Regions from separate parts of the Pseudomonas gorinensis genome, predicted to be linked through region 1. Evidence: predicted binding sites of a transcription regulator. Region 1 holds the regulator's gene; each other region holds the start of a gene.
What was found. Region 1 encodes FliA, which starts transcription of late flagellar genes. Its sites were predicted from a motif close to CTAAAGTTTNNNNNNNNNNNGCCGNTAA; they were not measured.
Positions count from the first base shown of each region.

Region 2: the regulator FliA is predicted to act here: its motif matches at 1,052-1,079, upstream of AB7933_RS32500 (methyl-accepting chemotaxis protein).
Region 3: the regulator FliA is predicted to act here: its motif matches at 5,377-5,404, upstream of flgM (flagellar biosynthesis anti-sigma factor FlgM).
Region 4: the regulator FliA is predicted to act here: its motif matches at 6,126-6,153, upstream of AB7933_RS24720 (methyl-accepting chemotaxis protein).

Region 1 is NZ_CP167125.1:5,325,386-5,335,026, forward strand. Features, by position in the region: gene AB7933_RS24035 (protein phosphatase CheZ) at 1-730, opposite strand, end outside; gene AB7933_RS24040 (chemotaxis response regulator CheY) at 749-1,123, opposite strand; gene fliA (RNA polymerase sigma factor FliA) at 1,291-2,031, opposite strand; gene fleN (flagellar synthesis regulator FleN) at 2,028-2,861, opposite strand; gene flhF (flagellar biosynthesis protein FlhF) at 2,967-4,283, opposite strand; gene flhA (flagellar biosynthesis protein FlhA) at 4,295-6,409, opposite strand; gene cspE (transcription antiterminator/RNA stability regulator CspE) at 6,879-7,082, opposite strand; gene AB7933_RS24070 (cold-shock protein) at 7,127-7,327, opposite strand; gene flhB (flagellar biosynthesis protein FlhB) at 7,677-8,813, opposite strand; gene fliR (flagellar biosynthetic protein FliR) at 8,817-9,602, opposite strand; gene fliQ (flagellar biosynthesis protein FliQ) at 9,607-9,641, opposite strand, start outside.
Region 2 is NZ_CP167125.1:3,553,002-3,556,228, forward strand. Features, by position in the region: gene AB7933_RS16240 (C40 family peptidase) at 1-825, shown strand, start outside; gene AB7933_RS32500 (methyl-accepting chemotaxis protein) at 1,098-2,738, shown strand; gene AB7933_RS16255 (hypothetical protein) at 2,850-3,194, shown strand.
Region 3 is NZ_CP167125.1:5,670,328-5,679,968, forward strand. Features, by position in the region: gene flgE (flagellar hook protein FlgE) at 1-725, opposite strand, end outside; gene flgD (flagellar hook assembly protein FlgD) at 757-1,482, opposite strand; gene flgC (flagellar basal body rod protein FlgC) at 1,499-1,942, opposite strand; gene flgB (flagellar basal body rod protein FlgB) at 1,946-2,353, opposite strand; gene cheR (protein-glutamate O-methyltransferase CheR) at 2,651-3,478, opposite strand; gene AB7933_RS25650 (chemotaxis protein CheV) at 3,522-4,454, opposite strand; gene flgA (flagellar basal body P-ring formation chaperone FlgA) at 4,536-5,300, shown strand; gene flgM (flagellar biosynthesis anti-sigma factor FlgM) at 5,444-5,767, shown strand; gene AB7933_RS25665 (flagella synthesis protein FlgN) at 5,815-6,285, shown strand; gene AB7933_RS25670 (flagellar brake protein) at 6,382-7,131, shown strand; gene AB7933_RS25675 (MFS transporter) at 7,191-8,582, opposite strand; tRNA gene AB7933_RS25680 (tRNA-Arg) at 8,869-8,945, opposite strand; gene AB7933_RS25685 (hypothetical protein) at 9,274-9,504, shown strand; gene AB7933_RS25690 (PA3371 family protein) at 9,515-9,641, shown strand, end outside.
Region 4 is NZ_CP167125.1:5,465,834-5,475,474, reverse strand. Features, by position in the region: gene ccoN (cytochrome-c oxidase, cbb3-type subunit I) at 1-1, opposite strand, end outside; gene ccoP (cytochrome-c oxidase, cbb3-type subunit III) at 474-1,421, opposite strand; gene AB7933_RS24740 (cbb3-type cytochrome oxidase subunit 3) at 1,418-1,618, opposite strand; gene ccoO (cytochrome-c oxidase, cbb3-type subunit II) at 1,622-2,230, opposite strand; gene ccoN (cytochrome-c oxidase, cbb3-type subunit I) at 2,241-3,665, opposite strand; gene AB7933_RS24725 (alpha/beta family hydrolase) at 3,745-4,437, shown strand; gene AB7933_RS24720 (methyl-accepting chemotaxis protein) at 4,531-6,096, opposite strand; gene AB7933_RS24715 (CPBP family intramembrane glutamic endopeptidase) at 6,200-6,991, opposite strand; gene AB7933_RS24710 (DMT family transporter) at 7,411-8,271, shown strand; gene AB7933_RS24705 (DMT family transporter) at 8,304-9,188, opposite strand; gene AB7933_RS24700 (methyl-accepting chemotaxis protein) at 9,241-9,641, opposite strand, start outside.

The sequences.
Region 1 (9,641 bases):
CACGTTTATCGGCATGAATCTGCGGACCTTCACCCTTGGCGAGATGTTTTTGTGGATCTTTTTCAGAGAGGATCGCTTCGCGGTCATGTTCGATGCCGGCGAAACGGTCGACCTGGCCGGCCATGAGTACCAATTTGAGCAGGTTGCTTTCCACTTCGGTGACCAACTGGGTCACACGCTTGATCACCTGACCGGTCAGGTCCTGGTAATCCTGGGCGAGCAGAATGTCATTGAGGTTGCTGGAAACCGTACGGTTTTCCTGCTCGCTGCGTGACAGGAACCCTTCGACCCGACGGGCCAGCTCACGAAACTCTTCTGCGCCGACTTCACGGCGCATGAAGCGACCCCAGTCAACGCTCAGCGCCTGGGCTTCCGTGGCCATGCCGTTGACCAGGGGCGTGGCGTTTTCCACCAGGTCCATGGTGCGGTTGGCCGCTGCCTCAGTCAGCCTGACCACATAGGACAGGCGTTCGGTGGCGTCGGTGATCTGCGAAATCTCTTCGGCTTGAGGCATGTGCGGGTCAATCTGGAAATTGACGATCGCACTGTGAAGCTCGCGTGTGAGCTTGCCCACCTCCTGGTACAGGCCGCGGTCACGGGTCTGGTTGAGCTGATGGATTAACTGCACCGCATCGCCGAACTGGCCTTTTTCAAGGCTGTCGACCAGCTGGTGAGCATGTTTTTTCAGGGTCGACTCAAAGTCGGCCTGCGATGATTCTTTTTGCTCCATAGCTCCCCCGTGGCAGCATTAGCCGTGGATGCGTTCGAAGATTTTTTCGATCTTCTCTTTCAAGGCCTGCGCAGTGAATGGTTTGACCACATAGCCGTTAACCCCGGCTTGGGCGGCTTCGATGATCTGTTCACGCTTGGCTTCGGCGGTCACCATCAGCACGGGAAGGCTGCGCAGTTTTTCGTCGGCACGCACGTGGCGCAACAAGTCGATACCCGTCATGCCCGGCATGTTCCAATCGGTTACCAGAAAGTCGATGCTCCCGCTGTTGAGGATCGGAATCGCCGTAAGGCCGTCATCCGCCTCGACCGTGTTTGTGAACCCAAGGTCACGCAACAGGTTTTTTATGATCCGCCGCATCGTTGAGAAGTCATCAACGATGAGGATTTTCATGTTCTTGTCCAATTCGACCTCCAAGCAGTCTTAAACGCGCCCAGCACCTGGACGCGCCATTTCAATCAACAGGCGTTACACAAAAAGGACTGCCCAGGGCACCACGGTTAGCCCCCGCGGCGGCCAAGGCCCTCGCGGTTGCGTCTGCAGTGTCCCCACACTGCCTGTCAGCGCGCGCGCCACTCTCCCAATCGCCCCCGCAAGCGGGCCGCGCACTGGCTGTGCAGCTGGCTGACACGCGATTCGCTGACCCCCAGGACCTCACCGATTTCCTTGAGGTTCAGCTCTTCGTCGTAGTACAGCGCCAACACCAGTCGCTCACGCTCCGGCAAATTGGCAATTGCGTCGGCCAATGCGCCCTGGAAGCGTTCATCCTCCAGGTCACGCGACGGCTCCATATGCGTACTCGCGCCGTCCTCGTGCAACCCTTCGTGTTCGCCGTCCTGCAACAGGTCGTCGAAACTGAACAGGCGGCTGCCCAAGGTATCGTTCAAAATCCCGTAATAATCGTCGAGACTCAATTGGAGTTCGGCCGCAACTTCATGATCTTTAGCGTCGCGACCGGTTTTTGCTTCAATTGACCGAATTGCGTCACTGACCATGCGCGTATTGCGGTGTACCGAACGCGGCGCCCAATCGCCTTTACGCACCTCATCGAGCATCGCGCCACGGATACGGATACCCGCATACGTCTCGAAACTCGCGCCCTTGCTCGCGTCGTATTTGGTCGACACTTCGAGAAGGCCGATCATGCCGGCCTGGATCAGGTCTTCGACCTGGACACTGGCGGGGAGGCGTGCCAGCAAGTGATAGGCGATGCGTTTGACCAAAGGCGCGTAACGCTCGATCAACTCACCCTGACTGTCACGGGCGGACTTCTTGTAGGCGTTGTAGCCGGTCGCTGTCATAGCACGGGTCCTGCGCTCGTCTGATGCACCAATCGCTCGACGAAAAACTCCAGATGCCCCCGAGGGTTAGCGGGCAACGGCCAAGTATCGACCTTCTGAGCAATAGCCTTGAACGCCAAGGCGCATTTCGAACGAGGGAACGCTTCGTAGACTGCACGCTGCTTTTGCACAGCCTTGCGCACACACTCGTCATAGGGAACTGCGCCGACGTATTGTAGGGCGACATCGAGAAAGCGATCCGTGACCTTGGTCAACTTGGCGAACAGGTTGCGGCCTTCCTGCGGGCTTTGGGCCATGTTGGCCAGCACGCGGAAGCGGTTCATGCCGTAGTCGCGGTTAAGCAGTTTGATCAGGGCATAGGCGTCGGTGATCGAGGTTGGTTCATCGCAGACCACCAGCAACACTTCCTGCGCGGCGCGCACGAAGCTGACCACCGACTCGCCGATCCCGGCGGCGGTGTCGATCACCAGCACGTCGAGGTTGTCGCCGATATCGCTGAACGCCTGGATCAGACCGGCATGCTGCGCCGGGCTCAGGTGCACCATGCTCTGGGTGCCCGAGGCGGCCGGTACGATACGGATCCCACCGGGGCCCTGGAGCAGCACATCACGCAGCTCACAGCGGCCCTCGATCACATCGGCGAGGGTATGTTTGGGCGTCAGTCCCAGCAGAACGTCGACATTCGCCAGCCCCAGGTCAGCATCCAGCAGCATGACGCGACGGCCAAGCTCTGCCAGCGCCAGGGACAAATTCACTGACACGTTAGTTTTCCCGACGCCACCTTTGCCGCCGGTCACCGCGATCACCTGTACGGGATGCATGCTGCCCATTTTATTTCTTTACCTTGTCTTGCTTAGACGCAGGCTACATGGCTTGGCCGCGTGAATCGCTTGCAGACCATCGATGTAGATACATTTCACGGTGTTCATACTGACTCAACCCACCCGTTTTGCCGGGTTGTGGTAGAGGTCAGCGAACATGTCGGCCATCGCTTCCTCGCTAGGCTCTTCTTGCATTTGCACGCTGACGGCACGGCTGACCAACTGATGACGGCGCGGCAGATGCAGGTCATCCGGGATCCGCGGCCCGTCGGTCAGGTAGGCGACCGGTAGTTCATGACTGATGGCCAGGCTCAACACCTCGCCCAGACTCGCCGTTTCATCAAGCTTAGTCAGGATGCAGCCGGCCAGCCCGCAGCGCTTGTAGCTATGGTACGCAGCGGTAAGAACTTGTTTTTGGCTGGTGGTTGCAAGCACCAGGTAATTTTTAGACTTGATGCCACGCCCGGCCAGGCTTTCCAGTTGCAGGCGCAAGGCCGGGTCGCTGGCTTGCAGCCCCGCGGTGTCGATCAGCACCACGCGTTTACGCAGCAACGGGTCGAGCGCGTTGGCCAGCGACTGGCCCGGGTCGACGTGGGTCACCGACACATTGAGGATGCGACCCAGGGTCTTGAGTTGCTCCTGGGCGCCGATACGGTAGCTGTCCATGCTCACCAGCGCGATATTCGAAGCGCCGTATTTGAGCACATAACGGGCCGCCAGCTTGGCCAGGGTGGTGGTCTTGCCCATGCCGGCAGGGCCGACCATGGCGATCACGCCGCCCTCTTCCAGGGGTTCGATTTCCGGGGTGGCGATCATCCGCGCCAGGTGGGCCAGCAACATGCGCCAGGCCTGGCGAGGTTCTTCGATTTCGGTGGTCAGCGCCAACAGGTCGCGGGACAACGGGCCAGACAGGCCGATGCGTTGCAGGCGACGCCAGAGGTTAGCCTGGTGCGGTTTGCTGCCTTGCAACTGGGTCCAGGCCAGCGAGCCCAACTGCACTTCCAGCAATTCACGCAGGCCGTTGAGTTCAAAGCGCATCGAATCGAACACGCGCTGGTCGACTGCGGCAGCCGGCGCGGGCGCTGCAGGACGTGGCGGTTCTTTGAACGTAGGTTCGACCAGCGGCTCGGCAGCGGTCAGCGGCAAGCCGGCGAACAACTGGCGATTGGTGGTGGCATCGCTGTCACCCCGCATGCTCAGCTCAGCCTGGGCCGACACAATGCGCGAGGCGGTCTTGCGCAGCTCGTCTTCGAGTTCCATGTTCGGCACGCGCGGGGCCAGCGCCGAAGGGGTGTAATCCAGGGCAGCCGTCAGCTCGACACCGCCAGCAATACGGCGGTTACCGATAATCGCAGCGTCGGCGCCCAGCTCATCACGGACCAGTTTCATGGCCTGACGCATATCGGCGGCGAAAAAACGCTTTACTTGCATAACCCACTACCTCAGCCGTTGGGCCCAACTGTCGCGACGATGGTCACTTGCTTATTGTCAGGAATTTCCTGGTAAGCCAATACGTGCAAATTCGGTACTGCCAGGCGTCCAAACCGCGACAACATCGCTCGGACCGGGCCTGCTACCAACAGAATCACCGGCTGGCCCTGCATTTCCTGGCGCTGCGCCGCGTCGATCAACGAACGCTGCAGCTTTTCAGCCATGCTCGGCTCCAGCAGGACACCCTCTTCCTGGCCAAGTCCGGCCTTCTGAATACTATTGAGCAATATTTGTTCCAACCTTGGTTCCAAGGTGATCACAGGCAGCTCGGAGTCAAGCCCCACAATGCTTTGCACGATTGCGCGGGACAATCCGACACGCACCGCAGCCACCAGCGCGGCAGTATCTTGACTCTTGGCGGCATTGTTGGCGATAGCCTCGGCGATGCTGCGAATATCGCGTACCGGCACCTGTTCGGCGAGCAACGCCTGCAGCACTTTGAGCAGCTGCGACAGCGACAGCACGCCCGGCACCAGCTCTTCGGCCAGTTTTGGCGAGGCTTTGCTGAGCAACCCCATCAATTGCTGGACTTCTTCGTGGCCGATCAGCTCGTGTGAGTGCTTGTACAGAATCTGGTTGAGGTGGGTGGCGACCACGGTGCTGGCGTCCACCACGGTGTAACCCAGCGACTGCGCCTGGCTGCGTTGGCTGATTTCGATCCACACCGCTTCCAGGCCAAAAGCCGGATCTTTGGCGGTAATGCCGTTGAGCGTGCCGAACACCTGGCCGGGGTTGATCGCCAGTTCGCGGTCGGGGTAGATCTCGGCTTCCGCGAGGATCACGCCCATCAGGGTCAGGCGGTAGGCGCTGGGGGCCAGGTCGAGGTTGTCGCGGATGTGTACGGTGGGCATCAGGAAGCCCAGGTCCTGGGACAGCTTCTTGCGCACCCCCTTGATCCGCGCGAGCAATTGCCCACCCTGGTTGCGGTCGACCAGCGGAATCAGGCGGTAGCCGACTTCCAGGCCGATCATGTCGATCGGGGTCACGTCGTCCCAGCCCAATTCCTTGGTTTCCTGGGCACGGGCCGGGGATGGCAGCAGTTCCTGCTGGCGCGCGATCTCTTGCTGGGCCTTCACCTTGATCGTGTTCTGTTTTTTCCAGAACAGGTAGGCGCCACCCGCAGCCATGGCCGCCATGCTGAGGAACGACACATGGGGCATGCCGGGCACGAGCCCCATGATCGCCATGATGCCCGCCGCCACGGCCAGCGCCTTGGGCGAGGCAAACATCTGCCGGCTGATCTGCTTGCCCATGTCTTCGGAGCCCGACGCACGGGTCACCATGATCGCCGCAGCTGTAGATAACAACAGTGATGGCAATTGCGCCACTAAACCGTCACCGATGGTCAGCAAGGCATACACCTTGCCGGCATCGCCGAAGGTCATGCCGTGCTGGAAGATCCCGACCGCCATGCCGCCGATCAGGTTGATGAACAGAATCAACAGGCCCGCGATGGCGTCACCGCGTACAAACTTACTGGCGCCGTCCATGGAGCCATAGAACTCGGCTTCCTGGGCCACTTCCAGGCGGCGCGACTTGGCCTGGTTCTGATCGATCAGGCCAGCGTTGAGGTCGGCGTCAATGGCCATTTGCTTGCCGGGCATGGCGTCGAGGGTAAAGCGCGCGCTCACCTCGGAAATCCGCCCGGCACCCTTGGTCACCACCACGAAGTTGATGATCATCAGGATCGCGAACACCACGATACCGACCACGTAGTTACCGCCGATCACCACCTCACCGAAGGCCTGGATCACCTTGCCTGCGGCAGCATGGCCGTCCTGGCCGTGGAGCATCACCACCCGCGTGGAGGCCACGTTCAGCGCCAGCCGCAGCAGGGTCGCAATCAGCAGGATCGTCGGGAACACCGCGAAATCCAGCGGCCGCAGGGCATACACGCAGACCAACAGGACGACGACGGACAAAGCGATGTTGAAGGTGAAGAACACATCGAGCAGGAACGGCGGCATCGGCAACATCATCATTGCCAGCATCACCAGCAACAACAACGGCACACCCAGGTTGCCCCGTGACAAATCAGTCAGGGTGCCACGGGCCGTGCTGAGCATTTGAGAGCGATCTACCACCGGTATTCCCCGTATCCCTTAAAGCAAACTTTTGACGCCAGTTGGCGACTTGAAGGCGGTATTGCAAGAAGCCTTCCAACTTTGCTTTTGAGGGTATGGATCGCTACAGGCGCCCGAGTTCTACCGGATATACACCGTTCAAATGTGGGAGGGGCGGTGCGACGATTCGACTTGCCCCCGATTGCAGTGTGTCAGGCCAAGAACAGGTGACTGATGCGCCGCTATCGGGGGCAAGCCCCCTCCCACCTATCGGAGGTGCATCCATCCGTTGCCACCTGGGATATGCCGGGGTCATTGAATTGGGCGGGGCAAAACGCGAAGGTGCGCTGGGCGTTGCGCAGTTGATCGGGCTGGCAAAGCTGCTGGCTGACAGAGTGCTGGAGGACAGCGAGCACTTGATGGCCTGATGGCTGATCGTTCCTGCAGCACCCTGCAGGAACGATCATCAAGCTCATAGGACACGTACGTTGGCAGCCTGCGGGCCCTTTTGGCCTTGAGTGACCTCGAACTCGACCTTTTGATTCTCCTCAAGGCTTTTGTAACCCGCAGACTGAATCGTCGAGTAGTGGACAAAAAGATCCGGACTGCCGTCGTCGGGAGTGATGAAGCCAAACCCCTTCTCTGCGTTGAACCACTTCACAGTACCCGTAGCCATAGCCGTTCTCCGAACACTTCAATTAAGGACCTGCACAGGTGTCGTCAGATCAGTTTTACGTCATAGGCATAGATGCCATCCGGTCGATGGATCATCAGGAACGAGACTTTCTGCCCCTTCGAAAGCCTGTGTCCACCCGAGCCGCGCCGATCTACTGACACGTCGTCCCCGCCTTCATCCGGCGCAATAGAGCCCTTGCCGGTCTTCTGGTTATAAGCTTTGACTCTGCCTGTAAATGGCTTCATCACTTCACATCCTGCATCTTGTTGCGCAGTGCCTGAGGCAATAGAAACGCGATAAGGCGATGGTGGCTACTGTCAAAGTTGACAGGTTGAGGGGTGTTTGCGATGAGCGGTCATAGGGGAAGGAGAGCACATTTGTGGCGAGCGGGCTTGCCCCGCGTCGGGCTGCGAAGCGGCCCCAAAAACAGACACTGAGTTGCGCCTGAAGGACTGCAGTGTTCCTGCCGGGGCTGCTTCGCAGCCCGACGCGGGGCAAGCCCGCTCGCCACAGTCAACCTGCTTGCCACAGCCAACCTGCTTGCCACGGTCAGCCTGCTTGCCACAATAGGCCGGCTTGCCACAGAGAATGTGATCAAGAATCCCGGCGCAGGTCTGGCGGGATCGGCAGGTCCTTGAGCGGATCAGGGCGCTTGCCCTTGCCTGCGCGGTATTGGCGGATCTGGTAGACATACGCCAACACCTGCGCAACGGCCAGGTACAACCCGGCGGGGATTTCCTGGTCGAGGTCGGTGGAGTAGAAGATCGACCGCGCCAGCTCCGGCGACTCCAGCAGCAGGATGTCGTTGGCCACGGCGATTTCGCGGATTTTCAGCGCGGTAAAGTCGCTGCCCTTGGCCAGCAGCATCGGCGCGCCGCCTTTCTCCGGGTCGTACTTGAGCGCGACGGCGTAGTGGGTCGGGTTGGTGATGACCACGTCGGCGTCGGGCACCGCGGCCATCATCTTGCGCTGGGACATTTCGCGTTGCAGCTGGCGAATACGTTGCTTGACCTCAGGACGGCCCTCCTGGTCCTTGTGCTCGTCGCGCACTTCCTGCTTGGTCATCAGCAGTTTCTTGTGGCTTTCCCACAACTGGATCGGCGCATCCACCGCGGCGATCAGGATCAACCCTGCGGCCATCCACAGCGCGCTCCAGCCCACCACTTGCACGCTGTGAATGATCGCGGACTCCAGCGGTTCATGAGCAATGCGCAGCAGGTCGTCGATGTCGGAGGACAATACCACCAGCGCCACGAACAGGATCAGGATGAACTTGGCCAGGGCCTTGAGCAGTTCCACCAGGGCCTTGCTGGAAAACATGCGCTTGAGCCCGGCTGCCGGGTTCATCCGGCTGAACTTGGGCGCCATGCTGCTCGCGGCGAACAGCCAGCCGCCCAGGGCGACCGGACCGATCAGCGCAGCCAGCAGCAACGTGATCAGGATCGGTTGCACCGCCAGGATCGCGATCTTCCCTGAATGCAGCAGGTATTGCCCCATGGCACCGGGGCTAAGGAGTACTTCACGGGGCAAGGTGAAGTTGAGTTTCATCAGCTCCATCAGGTCCAGCGCCAGGCCGCCGCCATAGATCAGCAAGGCGCCGGACCCGGCCATCATGGTCGCAACGGTGTTGAGCTCCTTGGAACGGGCAATCTCGCCCTTCTCCCTGGAGTCCTTTTTGCGCTTCTCCGTGGGGTCTTCTGTTTTGTCCTGGCCACTCTCGCTCTCGGCCATAGCTCAGCGCGCCCGTGCCAGATCACGTAAGAACTGCAGGGCGTCGGTCGCCAGCGGTTGATACTGATTGAGAATGTCAGCCATGCCGACCCAGAAAATCCCCATGCCCAGCACCAGGGTCAACGGGAAACCAATCGAAAAGATGTTCAGTTGCGGCGCCGCGCGGGTCATCACGCCGAACGCGATGTTGACCACCAGCAGCGCGGTGATGGCCGGCAACACCAGCAGCAGCGATGCGCCCAACACCCAGCTCAGGCGCCCCACCAGTTCCCAGAAATGATTGACCACCAACCCCGAGCCCACCGGCAAGGTGGTGAAGCTTTCGGTCAGCACCTCGAACACCACCAGGTGGCCGTTCATGGCCAGGAACAGCAAGGTCACCAGCATGGTCAGGAACTGTCCGATCACCGCCGCCGACACGCCGTTGGTGGGGTCGACCATGGAGGCGAAGCCCATGCCCATCTGGATCGAGATGATTTGCCCGGCAATCACGAACGCCTGGAAGAACAGTTGCAGGGAGAAGCCAAGCAGCGAGCCGATCAGGATCTGTTCGGCAATCAGCATCAGCGCACTGAGGTCCAACGCATTGACCGGCGGCATCGGCGGCAGGCCGGGTACCAGCACCACGGTAATCGCCACGGCGAAATACAGGCGGATGCGGCGTGGCACCAGGGTAGTCCCGAACACCGGCATGCTCATCAGCACCGCCGTGACGCGAAACAGCGGCAGGATGAAGGACGCCACCCAGGTACTGATCTGGGTATCGGTCAAGGCCAGCAGCGATTGCATGGGCTCAGCCGATCAACTGCGGAATACTGCCATACAGCT
Region 2 (3,227 bases), 1.8 Mb from region 1:
ATCCAGGCGCACGCGGCGGCCCAGTATCCGAAAGAATGTTGCGGCCTGCTGCTGGCCATCGGTCGAAAGCAGAAGTATTTCCCGTGCCGAAACATCGCCACCGAACCGAACGAAGAGTTCCGGCTGGATCCAGAGGACTACGCCTCGGCGGAAGACGTGGGCGAAGTTATCGGCATCGTTCACTCGCACCCGGACGCCACCAGCAGGCCGTCACCGCATGATCTGGCTATGTGCGAGGCCACTGCCTTGCCCTGGCACATTTTGTCGTGGCCCGAGGGCGACATGCGCACGATCACGCCCACGGGTAGCACGCCGCTGCTCAAGCGCCCGTTCGTGCACGGCGCCTGGGACTGTTGGCAGGTCTGCGCTGACTGGTATCAGCGGGAGTGGGGGCTGGAGTTCGAAGCCTTCCCGCGCACCGATGGCTGGTGGGAAAGCGCGGAGAACGCCAGCCTGTACGAGGAGAACTACGAGGCCGCTGGTTTTGTACGCGTCGACCGACCGCAGCGAGGGGATATGATCGTTATGCAGGTTGGTCGTACTGTTCACCCTAACCACGCTGGAATTTACCTTGGCACAGACCCGTCGCTGCCTGGTGAGGAGTCAGGTGTTTTCGGCCAGGGCCCATTCCTGCTGCACCACCTGTACGGGAGGCCGTCCGAGATCATCGTCTACGGCGGACCATGGCACGACCGGACACGCCTGATCCTCAGGTATAGAGGTCACCTACAGCCAGACCATTACGCCCCCATGACCGCGGTGCGCGCTGGAAAAATAGCAAGCAGTCGCAACGACTGGACGTTGAATCCGGCATTCTGCTGGTAGGTCTCTGTTTGAAACAGCCGCCTATTTTTACACTCATATCAAAGTCATATTTCTTTATGTGTGCGCTATCGAGCCGAATGTATTCATTTGAGGTGTCTTGATTAGCTTGATTTTTGTATAGCGGAGTTATGGTTCAGACTCGCAAGGCAATAATTCATAAGCTCATAAAGAGAGAGAGTTTAATGAAAATTAAAGTAATGAATGTCTCGTCAGATACAGTTACGACCTCAAGCTTTTTTGGGGCGGCCAGTTGAGAGTTCGTCGGAGGACCTATGGACGCATTACGTAGCATCAAGCTTTCCACGCGATTAATTTCTGCATTTGTAGTGTGTGCGATTATCACCTTGGGAGTAGGGGGATTAGGGGCCTCGGGCATAAAATCACTAAAGGCAACAATAAACGAAATCGTTAGCAATAACCTTGTATCTGTTAACAATACGGCTAATGCACGCGCGCTTGCTTTTTCGTATTCCAGGGATCTACATGCTGCCCTGCTGTATAAATACTCTAAAGCAGAGTCGAGCAAATTTGACGCCGCAGTGCAATCCATGTCCGACGGTCAAAAGGAAGTTGATCGGCTTTTCAAGGAATACCGCCAGACACCTCTCGCCGATGACGAGCGTGTGGCAGGTGATCAGTTCGAAAAAGACTGGCCTGCCTATGTGCAGGGGGCGAATAAAGTGATCGCACTGGCGACGGCGGGCGACCTTGATGGCGCTACGCAGCTATTCCAGCAGGAAGTTTCGCCGGCCTTCAAAGCCATTAATGAAGAGCTTAAAGTCATTGTTGCATCCAACTATCGCCAAAGCGGTGAGATCGCAGATACGGCAGAGGCCGTTACTACGAGCGCTTACTGGATATTGGGCATAGGGGTAATGATAGCCTTCCTGGCCGCCATCACTTTGGGGATGATCATCACGCGCTCGATCACGCGGCCGCTTTCCATGGCTCTACGCAGCGCTGAGGAAGTGGCGGAGGGTGACCTTTCTAAACATATTGAAGTTAGTGGGCGAGATGAGGTCAGTGTACTGCTGAGTGCGCTGGACAAAATGCAGCAAAACCTCCGGACCACGGTCAAAGAGATTGGCAGTGCTGCTGACCAACTGGCCTCTGCATCTGAAGAGCTTAACGCCGTCACGGAGGAAAGCTCACGCGGCCTAACGCGACAGAATGATGAGATTCAGCAAGCGGCGACGGCAGTGAACGAAATGACTGCGGCGGTGGAAGAGGTAGCCCGAAATGCGACAGGCGCTTCTGAAGCCTCTGAGCAAACCAGTCATAGTGCTGTGCAAGGGCGTGATCAAGTGCGCAGAGCCGTTAGCTCTGTGGGGGCAATGGCTGATGAGATTTCAAACTCAACCGGCAAGGTTGAAGTGCTTGCAACCCGTGTCAACGAGATCACAAAAGTACTTGAGGTGATCAGGGCCATTGCGGAGCAGACAAATCTACTGGCCCTGAACGCGGCCATCGAAGCAGCAAGGGCGGGTGAGCAAGGTCGCGGGTTCGCGGTTGTAGCCGATGAAGTCCGAGCACTTGCCCATCGGACCCAGGCGTCGACGGCGGACATCGAGTCGATGATGCAACAGGTTCGTTCGGGGGCAGAAGAAGCGGTCCTCGCGATGAATAAAAGTAAAGAGCTGGCAGCCGATACGCGGGCGCAGTCAATTGAGGCTGGCCAGGCCCTTGACCGCATCACTGAGGGTGTTTCAATCATCAATGAAAAGAACCTCGTGATCGCAAGTGCCGCTGAAGAACAGGCTCAGGTTGCACGTGAGGTTGATCGTAATCTGGTCAATATTCAGGATCTCTCCACGCAAACAGCGGCCGGGGCACATCAAACCAATGCTTCGAGCTCCGAACTGTCGCGACTGGCGACGTCGTTTGGCGTGCTGATCAGCCGATTCAAAGTTTAAGCGATGAGGTTGCTGTCCCTCTGTGGTATTCGCTGCGATTGCTATCCGTGCTGGGCTATTTGCATCCGCTCCCTCAGTGCTACAGTCCCGCCAAACCAAAGAGGGAACGACATGCGGATTTTGATAGCGGCGGTAGCGGTGGCGATGCTAGCGGGATGTGTATCGCCAGGGGATCTTGAGTCGAAGGATCCGAGCATTGCCGCCAGTTCTGCCAAAGACCCAAAAAAGTACGCGCTCTGCGTATTTCCCAAATGGCAGGACGCGCGCAGCGACGTGACGATGTCAGAGACTGAGTACGGATACCGCCTTGTTGCTGCAAGCAACAACATGACAGATGAGCTGCTGAGTATCCGCAAGGTTTCAAGCGGCAGCTCGGTGAAGCTGTTTCAACGACTGGCATGGGGTCCTGGATGGGGCAGAAGTGACATGGAGAAGGCAGTCCGGAACTGCCTCTGAGTAAAATTAAAAACAAGCCGCCTCCGGGCGGTT
Region 3 (9,641 bases), 340 kb from region 1:
GCTACGGGCGCCGTGGAACCGGTGCCGCTGATCGGGGTGCCGTCAGGGTTACGCCCGTCAATCAGGGTGTAGGAGTTCCAGGTGTTGGAACCGGTTTTCACCAGGTACTGCACCATAGGATGCGCATTGCCCTGCGTATCGTAGAGCGTGGTGGAGTATTGAGTGTTGAAGCTGTCCGTCTTGGTCGGATCAAATGGGTGCAACGTCTGATCGATCGGCAGCTCGGACGAGTTCAGGTTACTGGTGGAGTCCACTTTGCTCGAAGCCTTCGGCGGCAGGTTCGACAGGTTCAATTGCAGGTCGGTCAGGCCGCCCTTGATGATCTTGCCGTCAGCATCCGCCGCATAACCCTGCAGGCGCGAGGTACCGGTGTTGTTGGTGATGTAGCCGTCCTTGTCCGCACGGAAGGCGCCGCTGCGGGTGTACTCCAGGGAGCCGTCGGTACCCTTCTGCACGAAGAAGCCGCCGCCCTGGATCGCCATGTCCAGGATGCCGCCACTGTTGTTGACGTCGCCCTGGGTGAACTGCTGGGACACTGCCGCCAGGTTCACACCGTTGCCGATGCTGTTCTGGCCGGTACCCAGTTTGGAGGCCGCGTAGATATCCGCGAATTCCGCACGGGACGATTTGAAGCCAGTGGTCGCGACGTTGGCGATGTTGTTGCCGGTCACGTCCAGTTGTTTGTTGGCCGCATAGAGGCCGCTAAGGCCGATGTTAAAAGACATGTTTCTCTCCCTCTGCCGTATTTAGCCGGCTCTATGTACCGATAGTCTGAATTTGCGACAGCTTGATGCTGCCCATGCCGCCCGCCAGGTTCAGCAGCATTTCGCCGCCGGTCTGGCTCAGGGTCACGCTCGTTACCGTTGCCGGCAGCGACGTGGCCAGGGCAACCGCATCGCCCGCGTCGTTCTTGGTGGTGGCATTGAAGGTGTAGGTGCCGGCTGGGGCGACCGCGCCGTTGTCGTCCTTGCCATCCCAGATAAAGCTCTGGTTGCCGGCAGCCTGGGCGCCCATATCGAGGGTGCGCACCACGTTGCCGTCCTTGTCGGTGATCTTGACGGAGACGTTGCCCACCGCCGAAGTCACCGCCACCGAACCGGTCATGCTCTTGCTCGTGTCCACGGTGGACTTGTCGGTCTGGATGACCACCGAACGCCCTACCAACGACGACGCTTGCAGTGCTTGCGACGAGCTGAAGTTGCTGGAGATCGCGTTGACCGAGTCGTTCAGGGTGTTGATGCCTTCCAGGCTGCTGAACTGAGCCAACTGGGCCACGAACGCACCATTGTCCTGGGGCGACAGCGGGTTCTGGTTTTTCAGCTGGGTCACCAGCAACTGCAGGAACGCATCCTTGCCCAGCGACTGGCTGCCTGTCGCCGCCTTGGTAGCGCTGTTAAGACTGCTGTTGTCCGTTGCGGTCTTGACCTTGGAATTGAAAAGGTCCTGGACTGCCGAGTTGTTTGACGTATCAACGATGGCCATTATTTGGCGCCCCTTATCACTGACCCAGGGTCAGGACCTTCTGCATCATGGTTTTGGCGGTGTTCATCATTTCCGCGTTGGTCTGGAACGAGCGGCTGGCGGAAATCATGTCGGCCATCTCCTCGACCACGTTGACGTTGGGGTAGTAGACATAACCCTTTTCGTTCGCGGCGGGATGGTTAGGCTCGTAACGTGCTTCGAGGTTGCTCTGGTCTTCGACCACGCCGAGCACCTGCACACCCTGGCCGGCGGCGTCCTGGTTCTGGAACAGCGAATCGCTGCCGCCGCTCTGGCCGCCCTGGAACATGGTGGCAAATACCGGGTGGCGGGCGCGGTAGGTCTGGTCAATGCTCGAAGACACGGTCTCGGCGTTGGCGATGTTACTGGCGACGGTGTTGAGGCGCGTGGTTTGAGCGCTCATGCCACTACCGGCAATATTGAAAACACTGGACAGGGACATGGCTTACTCTCCACGCAGGGCTGACATCAGCCCTTTGAATTTGCTGTTGAGCAGGGTAAAGCTGGCCTGGAAGTTCACCGAGTTTTCGGCATAGGCCGATTGCTCCAGCTGGGCGTCGACGGTGTTCTGGTCGATGGATGGCTGCATCGGCGTGCGATACAGCAGCGACTCGTCACCACTGCTCAGGCCTTGCGCTTCAATATGACGGCTGTTGGTCATGTTCAAGGCGAAGGTGCCGTTCTTGGTCTTGTCCTGCTGTGCTGCGAGCACGGCGGAGAAGTCCAGGTCCCGAGCCTTGTAGTTCGGGGTATCGGCGTTGGCAATGTTGTTGGCCAGGACTTCAGCGCGCTGGGCGCGGAAGCCCAGGGCTTGTTCATGGATACCGAGCGCTTTATCGAAGCTGATGCTCATGGCGGAAACCTTTAGGCTGACCTGCTGTGCGTTAACAGGGTTATAGCAAGGTGCATGCCAATCTTGTGAAAGCCCGGATATCAAGGGGTTGCGGGGAGCTTGCCGACGGCAATGCCAGAAAAGCGGCAACCGTTTTCCGCGTGACGCCAGTAAAGCGGCAATGGGGAGTTGCCGCTTTCTTCAACTTTGCCGCAAAAAAAATGTAGGAGGGGGCTTGCCCCCGATAGCGGTGTATCAGTGATAGATACATCAACTGAACCACTGCTATCGGGGGCGAGCCCCCTCCCACATTCTTTATTACTTGGCCTGGTAGATGATCCCCGGGCTGCACTGCACCATCTGGAAATGATCGGGCAGGCCGTTCAACGCTTCGGATGCACCGAGGAACAGGTAACCGCCGCGCTTGAGGGTGCCGTGGATACGCAGCAAGATGTCTTTCTTCACTTCGGCAGAGAAGTAGATCAGCACGTTGCGGCAGAACACTATGTCGAACTTGCCCAGGCTGGCGTAGCTGTCGAGCAGGTTGAACGAGCGAAACTCCACTCGGTTCTTGATCGGCGCCTTGACCGCCCAGCGCCCCGCCCCTTTCGGGTCGAAGTAACGTTGCAGGCGCTCCTGGGACAGGCCACGCCCCAGGGCCAGGCTGTCGTACTCGCCGGTCTTGCAGTTGGTGAGCATGGTGCCGGATAAATCCGTCGCCACAATTTGCGCACCGGCCTTCAGCTGGCCCATGTTGGTCCGCTCGAATTCATCGATGGTCATCGAGATCGAGTACGGTTCCTGCCCCGAAGAACAGGCTGCCGACCAGATGCGCAAGCGCTGGCCCGGGCTGGCCTTGATAGCCTCCGGCAACACTTTGCTCTTGAGCACCTCGAAGGGGTATGTATCGCGAAACCACAGGGTTTCGTTGGTGGTCATGGCATCGACCACCATTTCCTTGAGCCCACTGCGCGGCTGGCCCTGGATCCGCTGGACCAACTCACCCAGGGACTTGATGCCCTGCTGTTCCATCAGCTTGTTGAGACGGCTGGATACCAGGTATTGCTTGTTTTCACCAAGCAATATGCCACAGGCTTTTTCCAGGAAGACCCGGAACTGTTCGAAATCCAAATTACCCGTAGACAAAGATACCGCCTCTTAAATCGTGTGACCGCCAGGGAAAAAGCCCCTAGCCGTGATCTGCTGCCTTGATCCGGTCGACTACCCGGGATGCCAGGTCATCAGGGCGGAATTTGGCCAGAAAGTCGTCGGCACCGACCTTCTTGACCATCGCCTGATTGAATACGCCCGACAACGAAGTATGCAGGATGATATGCAATTTTTGCATGCGTGGATCGTTACGTATCTCAGCCGTGAGGGTGTAGCCGTCCATTTCCGGCATCTCGATGTCGGAGATCATCATCAAGAATTCTTCTTCAGGCTTCTTGCCTTCATCGACCAGCTTGCGCAGGTAATCCAACGCCTGGCGACCATCATTGAGCGCCACCACGTCCACGCCGACGGTTTGCAGGCAACGGGTCACCTGCTTACGCGCCACCGAAGAATCGTCCACCGTCAGTACGCGCAAGGAAATCGCCTTGTGCGCGGTATCGGCGTCCACCACACCGACCGAAATCGATTCAGAGGTGGGCGCCACTTCGGCGAGGATTTTCTCCACGTCGATAATTTCTACAAGCTGGTTGTCCACCCGCGTCACTGCCGTGAGGTAGTGATCGCGACCGGTGCCCTTGGGTGGCGGATGAATTTCTTCCCAGTTCATGTTGACGATGCGTTCCACCGAGCGCACCAGGAAACCCTGGGTCTTGGTGTTGTATTCGGTAATGATCACAAACGGGTTCTCGCGATCCTGCAGACCGGACGACCCTGTCGCCAAGGCCAGGTCAAGAATCGGGATGGTCGCGCCACGGATGTTGGCCACGCCACACACCACCGGACTGGACTTGGGCATGATCGTCAGCTTGGGGCACTGCAGCACTTCCCGCACTTTGAACACATTGATGCCGTATAGCTGCTTGCCGTCCAGACGAAACAGCAACAACTCCAGGCGATTCTGCCCTACCAGCTGTGTGCGCTGGTTTACTGAATCCATTACACCTGCCATGCCCAGACTCCTACGCTAAAACCTTCGGGGGTACGACGCGTACCCAATACTAAACGGCACGAGCTTTGCTATTTATTGGCTATGGACATTAAAACGACAGTTTCCCGACGCCTTCGCCTCCCACGCAGCCGCAGATTGCTCTGCGTCTCGATGGCGTTGCTTGCCTTGAGCCTGGGAACCACGGCCCGCGCAGATAACGTCACCTTGCCTGATCTACTTATCGGCGTCACTCAAGGCTTTCTTGAGTTCACTGTAGAAGATTATCTGGCGACCACCCAGACACCTGGGCGCTATGAAATCCAGGTCAACCAGCTAGACCCGCGCTTGCGCATGCCAATGTGCGACAAGGAATTGACAGCGTCCCTGGAAAGCCCCGCACAGCCTATCGGCCGTGTGACGGTGAAGGTTCGCTGCGAGGGCGCCGCGCCCTGGACCGTGTTTGTGCCAGCGCAGGTCAAGTTGTTCCGCGATGTCGTGGTGGTGGTAAGACCGTTGAAACGCACTGGCATCATCGGTTTCGAGGACGTGGCCTTGCGTGAACGCGACATCAGTTTGATCAACCAGGGCTATCTGACGTCGGTCGATCAGGCCATCGGGCAGAAACTTACCCGACCAATGGTCACCGATCAGGTCATTACCCTGGTCCATCTGGAGCAGGCCGAGGTGGTTCGCAAGGGTGACCAGGTGGTAATTTCCGCGAGCAGCGGCGGCTTGAATGTGAAAATGCCGGGTGAAGCGCTGTCCAACGGAGGCATGAGTGAGCAGATACGCGTCAAGAACCTCAACTCCAATCGTGTCATCAAGGCACGGGTGACAGCCCCCGGACAAGTCGAGGTTGCTTTATAGATCACTGGAATAGGACGCCAGCTTTTCCTACACTGTGTGCCAGATGTTGCGCGTGCAGGTTTATTGTCAATCGAGCCTAAAGTTTGTCCGGGTATGGCCGAAAACATGGCAAGCGTCCAAATACCCAGAGGTTTTTAATTATCATGGTCATCGATTTCAGTCGTTTGAATAACTCCCCGGCATTGCCAGGCACTACGCGCACCAGCGGCACCAAGGACAGCGTAGAAGCCAAGGCCCAGCCTCTGCCTGCCAAGACAGAACAGGCCAGCGCCAGCCAAAGCGGGGAATCCGTATACCTGAGCAATGAGGCTCAACAGTTGCAGAAGGTCACTGACTCGCTGCGCGACCAACCTGTGGTCAATAAAGCCCGCGTGGCCGAATTGAAACAGGCTATCGCCGATGGCAGCTATAAAGTCGACAGCAACCGTGTAGCCAGCAAGCTGCTTAACTTCGAAGCCGAGCGCTAGGCAAAGGCCTGCGCAGGGCTTTTGGACGCTTAAAACCAAGGCCAGCCATGCACCACGACGAAACCTTGCTTCAACTGATCATTGATGATCTGGCGCCGACGCAACAATTGCTCGAGCTGCTGAAAGAAGAGACCCTGGCCCTCTACGGCCGGGATATGCCGCTGCTGGAAGATATCCTGGCGCGCAAACAGTCGCTGATTGTCCTGCTGGAACAGCATGGCAAGAAGCGCAGCCAGATTCTCACCAGCCTGGGCCTGCCGGCCGATCACGACGGCCTCGCCCAACTGGCCAGCCACTCCTCGGTCGGCGATCAACTGCTGGCCCAAAGCAAAGAACTCAACCAATTGCTCAGCCAGTGCCAGGAAGTCAACCTGCTCAACGGCCAGTCGATCCAGCTTCAGCAAGCTACGACCGCCAACCAGCTGCGTATACTCCACGGCGGTGAGCCACCGGCGCTGTACAACGCCCAAGGCTCTACCTCACGCTTGGTCAAACCAAGCACCCGCAGCCAAGCCTGACGCCCGTTTTCGGCACAGCCTATCCAAGGCCCGCCACATACTGGCAAAATGCCGGTTCTTGCGTGTAGTCGTATTTTGTCTGGAGATGGAAGAACCGTGTTCAACGCCCTTAATGCGGAAGATGCTCCGCAGCCACCCAAGGTGCTCACCACGCCTCTGGAAATCGCCGGCACCTTGCGAATGCTGCAAGAAAGCCATGATCCGCTGATCATCACCTTCCACGAACGCAGCCAGCGCTTCCAGAGCTACCTGGTCGATGTCGATCGGGACAGCAAGACCCTGGCCCTGGACGAAATGATCCCGCGTGATGGCGAACGCCACCTTGAGAATGGCGAACCCTTCCGCATCGAAGGCTTTCACGACGGCGTACGCGTCGCCTGGGAAAGCAATGGCACCCTGACCATCAGCGAAAAAGATGGCCATCGCATCTACACCGGCGCCATGCCGGGCGAGGTGGTCTACCACCAGCGCCGCAATGCCTTCCGCGCGGCACTGAAGCTGGCCCAACTGGTCAATATCGAGCTGGGCGGCGAGAAACTCAAGGCCCCGGTCAGCGGCAAGCTGCTGGATATTTCCGCCACCGGCTGCAAATTGCGCTTCGAAGGCGATATCTCCGAACGCCTGCAGTTGGGCCAGGTCTACGATCGCTTTATCGCTGCCCTGCCGTTCGGCAGCATGACCACCTCCGTCGAACTGCGTTACCTGCATTTCGAAGAGAAGATCAACACCACCTTCGCGGGCGTGCGCTTCCACAACATGAGCGGCCTGGTACAGCGCCAGGTCGAACGATTTGTGTATCAACTGCAACGCGAAGCGCGACGCTTCGACAAGGACGACGACTTCTAAGTGTGAAGATCGCGACAAAAAAACGGGCAGACCCTTTCAGGATCTGCCCGTTTTTGCTTTCAGGGGCGTGCCCTGCTCAGGTCATGGGGGTGCTCATCCGGACCTATAGGTTCTGGCGGTCCTTCGAAAGGCGGCTCATCTGTCGGTGGTACCGAGTCGACTTCAGGCTCAGGCTCAGGCTCAGCAGCAGCTGTCTGCATCTGCTCTTGCACCACTTGCTCATCGACCCGCGGGTCAAGTGCAGCCACCAGCGGCGAACTGGACATGCTGTCAGGCATGGCCACGTGCTGCAGGGGCGCATCATCGACCTGATGCAGGTTGGTCACGGCTTTAGGACGGATACGCCACACCAGGATCAGCGCACACAGGCTGAAAAACGCGTACAGCATCTGACTGCCAAATAGTTTCATCACTACGCCAGCCAGCAACGGCCCGATACTGGCGCCGACCCCGTAGGTCACCAGCAACATGGCTGTCAGCGATACCCGCCGATCACCTTCAACGTGATCGTTGGAAAACGCCACCGCCAGCGGGTACAGACAGAACTGCACCAACGAACACAGGAACCCGGCCACGAACAGCACCTCCAACGGCACCTTGCTCAGGATGGCCAACGGTAATGCCGCAACCGCCAGACACAGGGCGAAGCAGCGAATCAACAACGCACGATCATAGCGATCTGACAGCCAGCCCAACGGCCACTGCACCACCAAACCGGCAAAAATGCAGCTACCCATGAACAGACCCACCTGCTCGGTAGTCAGCCCCTGCTGGGACGCATACAGCGGCGCCAAGCCGTAGAACGAGCCAACGATCAGCCCCGCCCCCAGCACCGTACTCAACGACTGCGGTACCCGCTTGATAAAGAAGCGCGGCTCCATCGGCGCCGGATGCAGCGGCGCCGGGTGAATACGCCGGGTCATGGCCACGGGTACCAGGCACAGGGCAAAGCACAGCGCCACCAGCATCAATAGCTCAAGGCCCAGCTGGGGATGCATCACCAGGATCAGTTGGCCCAACACCAGGCCCAGGTAGGACGCGATCATATAGCCACTGAACACCACGCCACGCTGCCTGGCGTCCGCCTGCTCGTTAAGCCAGCTTTCGATAACCATGTACTGGCACATCATCCCCAAGCCCACGATGACCCGCAGCACGATCCAGGCCGGCAGCCAGTCGATCAGGCCATGGCCCAGCACGGCTGCACCGACAATGCCCGCACAGGTGGCGTAGGCACGAATATGCCCCACCCGGCCAATCAGGCGATGCCCGATCTTGCCGCCCAGCACCAGGCCGAAATAGTTGGCCGCCATCAAGGCACCCACCCATAGGCTGTCGACATGGTCAGCCGCCAGGCGCAACGCGAGGTAAGTACTGAGCAGGCCGGAGCCGATCAGCATCATCAAGGAGGCGAAATAAAGGGCTCGAAAAGATTTCCAGATCTGGCGCATCGGCGTTCCGAGCGGCTCCTTGCAGTGAGGGTCAGGGCTACCGGCATGATAGTCCTGGGTTGTTGGGTCCGGACAGGCGCTACGCGCTGTTTCCGAGGATTATTTTGTTTAAATTGATTGGCAACAGCTCTGACGTTGCCGGGGGGCGTGCGAGGTACACCGTTAGCAAAAATACACGACGCACCTGCTGTGAACCTCGATCAGCGGCAAGGTTCGACCTGAGTTTGAAAAGACTCTACGCGCACAAAAAAGCCCCGCCAGCGTTCACTGTGCGGGGCTTTGAATCTGGTGTCCCAGGGCCGGTTCGAACGGCCAACCTTCCCCTTAGGAGGGGGATGCTCTATCCAATTGAGCTACTGGGACAAATGACAGCCGTCGCAGCGATGGGCGCTGCGACGGACGGCGTGCATGTTAACGGCCAAGGTCGGATTTGTCATGTCGTCCGTGGGCTTTTTGAGTGTAGGCGCATGCCTGCCAGAAAGAGCAGGGTTTTGCCTCGTAAAACCAGGGTTGCCGAAGCCATCGTGCAAAATGCACTACCCCAAAATGCCAGCATTGCAATTTGCAACCCTCAGCCCCCTAAAAATAGCCTCAAACCATTGATTTAATTGAAATAATAGTTTGGCACGGCATCTGCAATACTTCTTCGACAAAATCCAATTTGGCCCAGTCACCGACGGAGAACATGACCATGAACAGTGCCCTTCTGTTAGCCCTCAATACCGTGGCCCTGGCCGTATTGGTGATGTTCCACTTCCAGCAGTCGCCGACTACCGACGACGACGCCAAGGTGAGCCAGGCCATTCCACACCACCTGCAGCAACGCCCGCAATTGGCAGTGATGACGGCCAACCCGCAATCACCGGTTCGCCTGGCCCAGAGCACACAGGCAGCACCTGCATCCGAACACTGGGTATTCTGAGGAAGCCTTCATGTCCAAATCTGCCTGGCTGTTTCTGTGCCTGACCCTGGTAACCGGTCTGCTCGGCCTGGAAACCTCCTCCCAAGACGGCCAAACCATCGCCTTCATCGCCAGCGCCATGTTCGCCGGATGCCTGG
Region 4 (9,641 bases), 140 kb from region 1:
TTCTAAGGTTCCACGGTTTAGGTTTTTTTATAGGTAAAAATCGGTCGCAAGTATGGAGAAACCGAGGTGCCATTGCAACGCAAGGGTGACCTGTGTCAATGCGTTCCACGCCAGATTCTGCGCCCTTTCCATGTTTGATGTAAGGACAAAATCCGAAATGGAAAGCTGATCAAATGGACAGGAATTTTCTCAGGTCGTGGAGACTTGTTACTGGGTGTGTATGAACACGCTGCCCGGCTGACGAGTGGTCAGTGGCACGACAGCCGGTCGCTGCCAGCCTTTGCGCCTGTCGCCCTGTAGAAATGTTCAACCCAACGAGTGCAAGTCAGCCGTCGACCGGTCAATACCGATCCACTGTGGGGACAAGCGTAGACCCGAATGGCAGGAGGGGAAAGTTGTGCTTTGGAAGGGTGCGACACTTGGTCGCGTAACGGGGTAGGGCTGCCGCCCCAGGGCGGGGCGGCAGTTAACGGTTATTGAGCTTGGCTTTCTGGCTTGGCGCCATCAGCGTTATGGGACAGGCTGTAAACGTAGGCGGCGAGCAGGTGCACCTTGTCATTACCTTGCAGCACTTCCTGGGCCGGCATCTGGCCTTGGCGGCCGTGGCGAATAGTTTGCTGCAACTGCGCCAGGCTGGTGCCGTAGATATAGCCACTTGGCAGGGTCAGGTTGGGCGCGCCCATGGCTTCCATGCCCTGGCCTTGCGGACCGTGGCAGGCAACACAGGTGGTGCTGAACGTGGCTTGGCCGGCGGCCAGGTCGGCAGCGCTGTCGGCCGGCAGGGGCAGCTTGGCCAGTTCATGACGTACATAGGCGGCGACGTTTTTCACCCCCTCGTCACCCAGCATGTCACCCCAGGCCGGCATCGCCGCATGGCGACCGTTCATGATGGTGGTCTTGATTGCTTCGGCCGAACCGCCCCAGCGCCAGATGTTGTCCGCCAGGTTCGGGAAGCCAAACGCGCCCTTGGCATCCGAGCCGTGGCACACCGCGCAGTTGGATGCGAACAGGCGTCCGCCCATTTTCAGCGCTTGTGGATCTTTTGCGACGGCTTCCACCGGCATGGCCGAGAATTTGGCGAAGATCGGCCCGAACTTGGTGTCGGCCTTAGCCATTTCCTTGTCCCACTCCTTGGCCGATGTCCAGCCGCCTTCATAGCCTGGCAGCACGCCTTTCCAGTTGCCCAGGCCCGGGTAGAGGATCAGGTAGCCGACGGCAAACACCAAGGTGCCGGCGAACAGCATGAACCACCACTGGGGCAGCGGGTTGTCGTATTCCTCAATGCCGTCGAAGGCGTGGCCCATGGTCTGGTCGACACTGCCCTTGGTCTCGCCCTTGCGGGTGCCGAACAACAGCCAGGTCAGGCCGATCAGGCTGCCGAGGGTCAGTACGCAGATCCATGTACTCCAAAAGGTAGTCATGGCCGGTTGCTCCTTGTTACAGGCTCTTCTTGAGCGTCGGATGGAGAGGGTTCGTCGGCAAACGGCAGCAGGCGCGCCTGCTCGAATTCCTCATTGCGCCGGTTGTTGAACACCCACAGCGACAAGCCGATAAACGCGATAGCGACGACCAGCGTGCCGAGGCCGCGGATGGTGCCCGCATCGAATTCAAATCCCATGGCTCACCTCTTGCTCTTGATGGCAGTGCCGAGCACTTGCAGGTACGAAACCAGTGCATCCATCTCGGTCTTGCCCTTGAGGCTGGCCACGGCGCCACTGATGTCGTCGTCGGTGTAGGGCACGCCGAGGGTGCGCATCACTTTCAACTTGGTCTCGGTGTGGCTGCTGTCGACAGCGGCGGTCACCAGCCATGGGTAGGCCGGCATTTTCGACTCGGGCACGACGTTGCGCGGGTTGTACAAATGCGCGCGGTGCCAGTCGTCCGAGTAGCGCGCGCCGACGCGGGCCAGGTCCGGCCCGGTGCGCTTGGAGCCCCACAGGAACGGGTGGTCCCACACACTTTCACCGGCGACCGAGTAGTGGCCGTAGCGTTCGGTCTCGGCGCGGAATGGGCGGATCATTTGCGAGTGGCACTGTACGCAGCCTTCGCGGATGTAGATGTCGCGACCTTCCAGTTGCAGCGCGGTATAGGGCTTCATGCCTTCCACCGGTTTGTTGGTGACGTCCTGGAAGAACAGCGGGACGATCTGGGTCAGGCCGCCGATACTCACGGCCAGTACCATGAGCAGCATCAGCAGGCCGACGTTCTTTTCAATCGTTTCGTGTTTCATCATCGACTCCTCAGGCCATCTGCGCCGCAGCGGCGACTTCGGCAGGTTGTGCCGAACGCACGGTGCGCCAAGTGTTGTAAGCCATCAGGAACATGCCGCTGAGGAAGATGGCGCCGCCGACCAACCGCACGATGAAGCCTGGGTGGCTGGCCACCAGGGTTTCGACGAAGGAGTAGGTCAAGGTGCCGTCTTCGTTGACCGCACGCCACATCAGGCCCTGGGCGATGCCGTTGACCCACATCGAGGCGATGTAGAGCACGGTGCCGATGGTGGCCAGCCAGAAGTGCGCGTTGATCAGGCCGAGGCTGTACATCTGCTCGCGACCGAAGATTTTCGGGATCATGTGGTACAGCGCGCCGATGGAGATCATCGCTACCCAGCCGAGGGCGCCGGCGTGTACGTGGCCAATGGTCCAGTCGGTGTAGTGGGAGAGGGCGTTGACCGTCTTGATCGCCATCATCGGACCTTCGAAGGTCGACATGCCGTAGAACGCCAGCGAAACCACGAGGAAGCGCAGGATCGGGTCGCTGCGCAGCTTATGCCAGGCGCCCGACAGGGTCATCATGCCGTTGATCATGCCGCCCCAGCTTGGCGCCAGCAGGACCAGCGACATCACCATGCCCAACGACTGTGCCCAGTCCGGCAGCGCGGTGTAGTGCAGGTGGTGAGGACCGGCCCAGATGTACAGGGTGATCAGTGCCCAGAAGTGCACGATCGACAGGCGATAGGAATACACCGGACGCTCGGCTTGCTTGGGTACGAAGTAATACATCATCCCCAGGAAGCCAGCGGTCAGGAAGAAGCCTACCGCGTTATGCCCATACCACCACTGCACCATGGCATCCGTCGCACCGCCGTACAGCGAGTAGGACTTGGTCAGGCTGACCGGGATTTCCAGGTTGTTGACGATATGCAGGATCGCGACGGTGATGATGAACGCACCGAAGAACCAGTTGCCGACGTAGATGTGCTTGGTGTTGCGCTTGGCCACGGTGCCGAAGAACACAATGGCGTAGGCCACCCAGACAATGGTGATCAGGATGTCGATCGGCCATTCCAGCTCAGCGTATTCCTTGGAGCTGGTGTAGCCCAGCGGCAAGGAGATCGCGGCGAGCAGGATCACCAGTTGCCAGCCCCAGAAGCAGAACGCGGCGATTTTCGGCGCGAACAGCTGGGTCTGGCAGGTGCGCTGCACGGAGTAGAAGGAACTGGCGAACAACGCGCAGCCACCGAAGGCAAAGATCACCGCGTTGGTGTGCAACGGGCGCAAGCGGCCGAAGCTGGTCCAGGGTAAGTCGAAGTTGAGCGCAGGCCATACCAATTGGGCGGCGAGAAAAACCCCGAGCCCCATGCCGACGATGCCCCACACCACCGTCATAATGGCGAATTGGCGGACCACCTTGTAGTTATAGGCGGTACTTAATGTAGTGTTCATGGTTCCCCATCCACGGTTCAACCCAAGCGAATGCGGCACTTGGGCTGGAGTTATAGGCAGACTGAATAGCGAGGCAAGCATGAGCAAAGAGCACAAGGCCAGTATTGACGGGGATCAATGGGCGCAGTGTGTGCGGGAACACGGCTGGTTGTGGGACGCCGCGGCAGAGGGAGATCGGCGTGAGCCTATCACCCTGATTCTGGCCCACGGCGCCGGCGCACCGATGGACTCGACGTTCATGACCGACATGGCTGCACGCCTTGCCCTGCATGGGGTGAACGTGTTGCGCTTCGAGTTTCCCTATATGGCCCAGCGGCGCGTAGAGGGCGGCAAACGCCCGCCGAACCCGGCCGCCAAACTGTTGCAGGCATGGCGTGAGGTGCATGCCGAGGTGCGACGCCATGTCGCTGGAACACTGGCCATCGGTGGCAAGTCCATGGGCGGGCGCATGGCCAGTCTGGTGGCCGATGAACTGGGCGTCGATGGGTTGGTATGCCTGGGGTATCCGTTCTATGCGGTGGGCAAGCCGGAGAAGCCCCGGGTCGAGCATCTGGCCGGGCTGCAGACGCCGACGTTGATCGTGCAGGGCGAGCGCGATGCCTTGGGTAATCGAGTGGCGGTAGAAGGCTATGATTTGTCGCCGAGCATCGAGGTAATGTGGCTGGTGGCGGGGGACCATGACTTGAAGCCGTTGAAGGCTTCGGGGTTCAGTCATGAGCAGCATCTGGAGGCTGCGGCGGTGCAGGTTGCCCGGTTTCTCGGAGCCCTCTAGGGCCCTATCGGGGGCAAGCCCCCTCCCACACTCGACTGCGTTCCAAGGGGTGTACGCGGTAAATGTGGGAGGGGGCTTGCCCCCGATAGCGGTCTAGCGGTTAAACCGCTCGACCAGCGAGTACTGGGTATTGGCGGTATGCGTCAATTCCTCACTCAACTGCGCCGAGTTCAACGCCTGTTCCGAAGTCTGGTCCGCCAACAGCGCAATGGTGCTGATGTTGCGGCTGATCTCTTCGGCTACCGAGCTTTGCTCTTCGGTGGCGGCCGCAATCTGGGTGGTCATGTCGGTGATGTTGGCCACTGCTTCGCTGATGCCGACCAACGCCTGATCCGCTTCCATCACACGCGCCACCCCTTCTTCGGCCTGGCGATGCCCGGCGTCCATGGTTTGCACGGCGGCGGCAGCGGTTTGTTGCAGCTTGGCGATCAAGGCATGGATCTGCCCGGTCGACTCGGCGGTGCGCTGGGCCAGTTGACGGACCTCGTCGGCCACGACTGCGAAGCCACGGCCCATCTCCCCGGCACGCGCGGCTTCGATTGCCGCGTTCAGCGCCAGCAAGTTGGTCTGATCGGCGATGCCTTTGATCACATCGACGACACCGCCGATTTCATCGCTGTCCTTGGCCAGTTGGGTAACGGTCACCCCGGTTTCGCCCACGGCCAGCGACAGACGCTGAATGGCCTCGCGGGTTTCCCCGGCGATATCGCGGCCACGACCGGTCAGGCGATTGGCTTCCTGGGTCGCATCCGCCGTGCGCTGCACATGGCTGGCAACTTCCTGGGTGGTCGCCGCCATCTGGTTGACCGCGGTGGCCACCTGTTCGGTTTCCACGCGCTGGCGTTCCAGGCCGCTGGAGCTGTTATGCGCCAGGGTGTTGGACTGCGCCGCCTGGTCGTTGAGGTGTTCAGCCGTGTCCTGCAGACGCGTGAGGCAGGTTTTCAGGCGGGCTTCCTGGCTGAGGATCGACATTTCCAGTCGCGCCTGGGCGCCACGGCTGTCGGTGTACATCTGCGCGATCAGCGGGTCTGAGGTGGTCTGCTCGGCCAGGCGCAGCAGGCGCTTGAGGCCACGCTGTTGCCAACTCAGGCCCAGCAGGCCCAAGGGCACCGACAGCCCCGCCGCCAGGGCAAAGCCCCAGTGGGAATTCAGCGACGCACCGATCATGAAGCTCAACTGGCTGATCAGGATAAACGGCAGCCAGTCCTGCAACACCGGCAGCCATTTGTCCCGCTGGGGAACGGCAGACTTGCCCTGGTTGATGCGTTGATAGAGCGCTTCGGCCCGGCGGATCTGCTCGGCGGTGGGCTTGATGCGCACCGACTCGTAGCCGACCACCTGGTTGCCGTCGAAAACCGGCGTCACATAGGCGTTAACCCAGTAGTGATCACCGGTCTTGCAGCGATTCTTGACAATGCCCATCCATGGCAAGCCTTGTTTGAGCGTTGACCACATGTGCCCGAATACGGCCGCCGGAACGTCCGGGTGACGAACCAGGTTGTGCGGGGCACGCACCAGTTCATCGCGGGAGAACCCACTGATTTCGACGAAAGCGTCGTTGCAGTAGGTGATCACGCCCTTGGCATCTGTGGTGGAGATCAACCGTTGCTGAGCGGGGAAGGTACGTTCGCGCTGGGTAACGGGTTGGTTATTACGCATGATTGTTCAATCCGCAAGGCTTTCAGGGAGTATCGGCAGGAGCGGGCGCTTATTTAACTTATTTTTGCAACAATCCGCAGGAACGCCTTGCCTCCGGTAGACATCAGCCAGCCAGCATCGGATAAGTAAACAACCCGAAGTGAAGCAGGTTCAGCCCAAAGTGCGTGGCAATCGCCGCACCCAGCCCACCAAAGCGATAAGCCAGGCCGTAACCCACACCGGCAATGCTTGCCAGCAGCACCCATTGCCAGCCCGCGCCCAGGTGCACCAGCCCGAACAGCAGCGAGGCCAGCAGCAGTGCCAGGTTCTCGCCGTAGGGCAGGTGCTTGAAGCGCTGTTGCAGGCCGCCCTGAATGTAGCCGCGAAACAACGCCTCTTCCACCAAGGTCACCAACAACAGGTTATTCAATACCCACAACCACGCGTGCACCGGCCATTTCGGCGCCCAACTGATGACGCCCAGCAAGGCTGCGCCGCCGAGGGCGGCAATTGCGGTCAGGGCCAAGGCCAGGGCCGTGACGCAGATCGACAGGCGCAAGGAGCGTCGCGCCACCACCCACGGGCAGGCCAGTAACAGCCAGAAGCCGATCAGCGGTTTGTCCTGGTTCAGGTACATCGAGAAGGGCACCGCGTCGGGGGTAAAGCGTTGCGGCTCGATGGCGCGCCCGTTGTAGAAGCCCGGTAGCCAGTGCATCGCCAGGCTCAGGGCCAGCACAATGAACAAACCATGGCCGATGTAGCGTGCCCAAGGCGTGCGCTGCTGGCGCACGGCATAACCGGCAATCAGCAGCAGGGCGACGGACACCAGCGCCAGCACGCCCAGTTGCCCGTAGGCCAAGGCCAGCACATAGCCGATGGAAAGAAGCGCCAGGTACAGCCAGGGCAATGCGAGCATGGGGAGTCCTTGGAAAAAACTGGACGGCATTATAGCGATCGTCCCCTGTGGGCCACATGAAAACTGTGCCACGCAAGGGCGTTGGTGAAGTGATTGCAAAACGTATCAACGGCTGGTTATAGTCAGGCCTTCTTCATCCCTCCATACAAGATCAGCCCATGCCAGCTCTCCAGCGCATAGCGGTAGTCGATTCAGCGGTCAACGCTGTGGTCGTACCGTGCGGGAACAAGCAGCCTGCGCAGATCAGTCACTACCCCCCACCTGTCAGTCGCACGCCGGTGTACGCAGTCGTATCACCGCCGGGTGTTGGCATTTCGGGCTGATCAGCGACTCGCTGTCCCCGTCTGCACGCCTGAAAAAACTCCAGAACTTCAGCCTTTGCTGAGTCGGCTTTTTTTGCCTGATTACAGGTGGTAACCATGTCTGTTCTTTCGAAACAATCCGTGGCCGCGGCGGCCTCGACGAGCCTGTTTGTCCTGCTGTGGAGCAGCGGGGCGATCTTCTCCAAGCTGGGCCTGGCCCATGCGTCGCCCTTCGCCTTCTTATTGATCCGTTTTGCCATCGCCCTGCTCGGTCTGGTGATCCTCGTACCGATGCTCAAGCTGCAACTGCCGCGCCCCGGCAAACCGCTGTGGTATGCAGCGGCGACCGGCCTGGTGTTGTTGGGGGCCTACCAGATTTTCTATCTGCTGGCCCTGGACCTCAACGTCACCCCCGGCGTGATGGCGACCCTCATGGGCGTGCAGCCGATCCTGACCGTGGCGCTGACGGAGCGCCAGCGTTCCGGGCGCCGCCTGTTCGGCCTTGGCCTCGGGTTGGCGGGGTTGATCATGGTGGTGTACCAGGGTATCGGGCTGGCGGGGATGTCCCTGGCCGGGATGCTCTTCGGCCTGCTGGCCCTGGCGAGCATGACCTTCGGCTCAATCATGCAAAAACGCATTACCGACAACCCTTTGGGCACGCTGCCGCTGCAGTACCTGGCCGGGCTGCTGTTGTGCGCGGTATTCGTGCCGTTCCAGCCGTTCCACTTCGAACAGAATGCCGGCTTTTACCTGCCGGTATTGTGGATGGGGCTGGTGGTGTCGGTGCTGGCGACGTTGCTGCTGTACCGCCTGATCGCGCGGGGCAACCTGGTCAACGTCACCAGCCTGTTCTACCTGGTGCCGGCGGTGACGGCGGTGATGGATTACCTGATCTTCGGTAATCGGCTGGCGTTGTTGAGCCTGCTGGGCATGGGGTTGATCATTGTTGGGTTGGTGTTTGTGTTCCGTAAAGGCTGATGTCTACCCCGTAGGTGCCGGTTCGCCGGCGCCTACGACCTGCGTGGCCGCAACACCAACCACAACGCCCCCGCAATCAACACCCCGCCATACAGATGCGCCATTGATAACGGCTCGTCGAGCAGCAACGCGCCCCACAGCACGCCGAACGGCGGGATCAGGAAAGTGGTGGTCATCGATCTCACGGGGCCAATCGCAGTGAGCAAGCGGAAGTACAACACATAGGCAAACGCCGTACACACCAGCCCCAGGCCCAGCAGCGACAACCACACCTGCCACCCACCCCAACTCGCGGGCGGATGGCTGATGGCGCTGTAGATAAACAACGGCAGCAGGAACAACGTGGCGCCGAGCATGCTGCCCAGGGCGGAAAGACGACTGTCCAATCCTCCCCGCTGGTCCAGCCAGCGGCGCGCCAGGAACCCGGCAAAGCCATAACACGTAGTCGCCAGCAAACAGGCCAGCGCGCCCATCAATAATTCCAGGTCAAACGCCACCGGGCCCGCGCGGGTCAGCACGCCTACACCGAAAAGCCCCAGGCACACCCCGGCGATTTTCGACGGGGTCAGCCGCTCGCTGAAGAACAGCCCGCCGATCAACACCCCCATCAACGGGGTGGTGGCATTGAAGATCGCCGAGTAACCCGCTGGCAGCACCTGGGCGGCCACCGAATACATCGTCGCGGGAATCCCGGAGTTGATCACCCCCAGCAGCAGGACGGTCTTGAACTTGCCCTGGAAGTCCCAGCGCACGCGCATCATCGCCAGGATCACCAACAACCCTGCGGCGGCAATCGACACGCGGAAAAACGCGGTCGGCACCGTGCCAATCTCTGGCGCGATGATACGCATGAACAGGAAACTCGCGCCCCAGATGGCGGCGAGCCCCAGCAAGTACAAGGTGTCGACAGGTCTCACGTAACGCTCCTACCTCAATAAGCCGGCGAGTGTTACATGACCTTTCTATTGATTACAGAACAAACCGCGTCACCAACCCATTCAGGTCCACCGCCAGGCGCGACAGCTCCTGGCTGGCGGCCGAAGTCTGGGTGGCGCCAGCGGCGGTCTGGGTCGACAGGTCCCGGATATTCACCAGGCTGCGGTCCACTTCGCGGGCCACCAACGCTTGTTGCTCGGCGGCGCTGGCGATCACCAGGTTGCGCTGGCTGATCTGCGAGATGGCAGCGGTGATTTTTTCCAGGGCGCTGCCGGCGTTGTTGGCCCGTTGCAAGGTTTGGCCGGCGTGCTCGGCGCTGCTGTTCAAGGCACTGACGGTGTCCTGGGTGCCTTGCTGAATGCCGGCGATCATCTGCTCGATTTCTTCGGTGGAATCCTGGGTACGCTGGGCCAGTGAGCGCACTTCATCGGCGA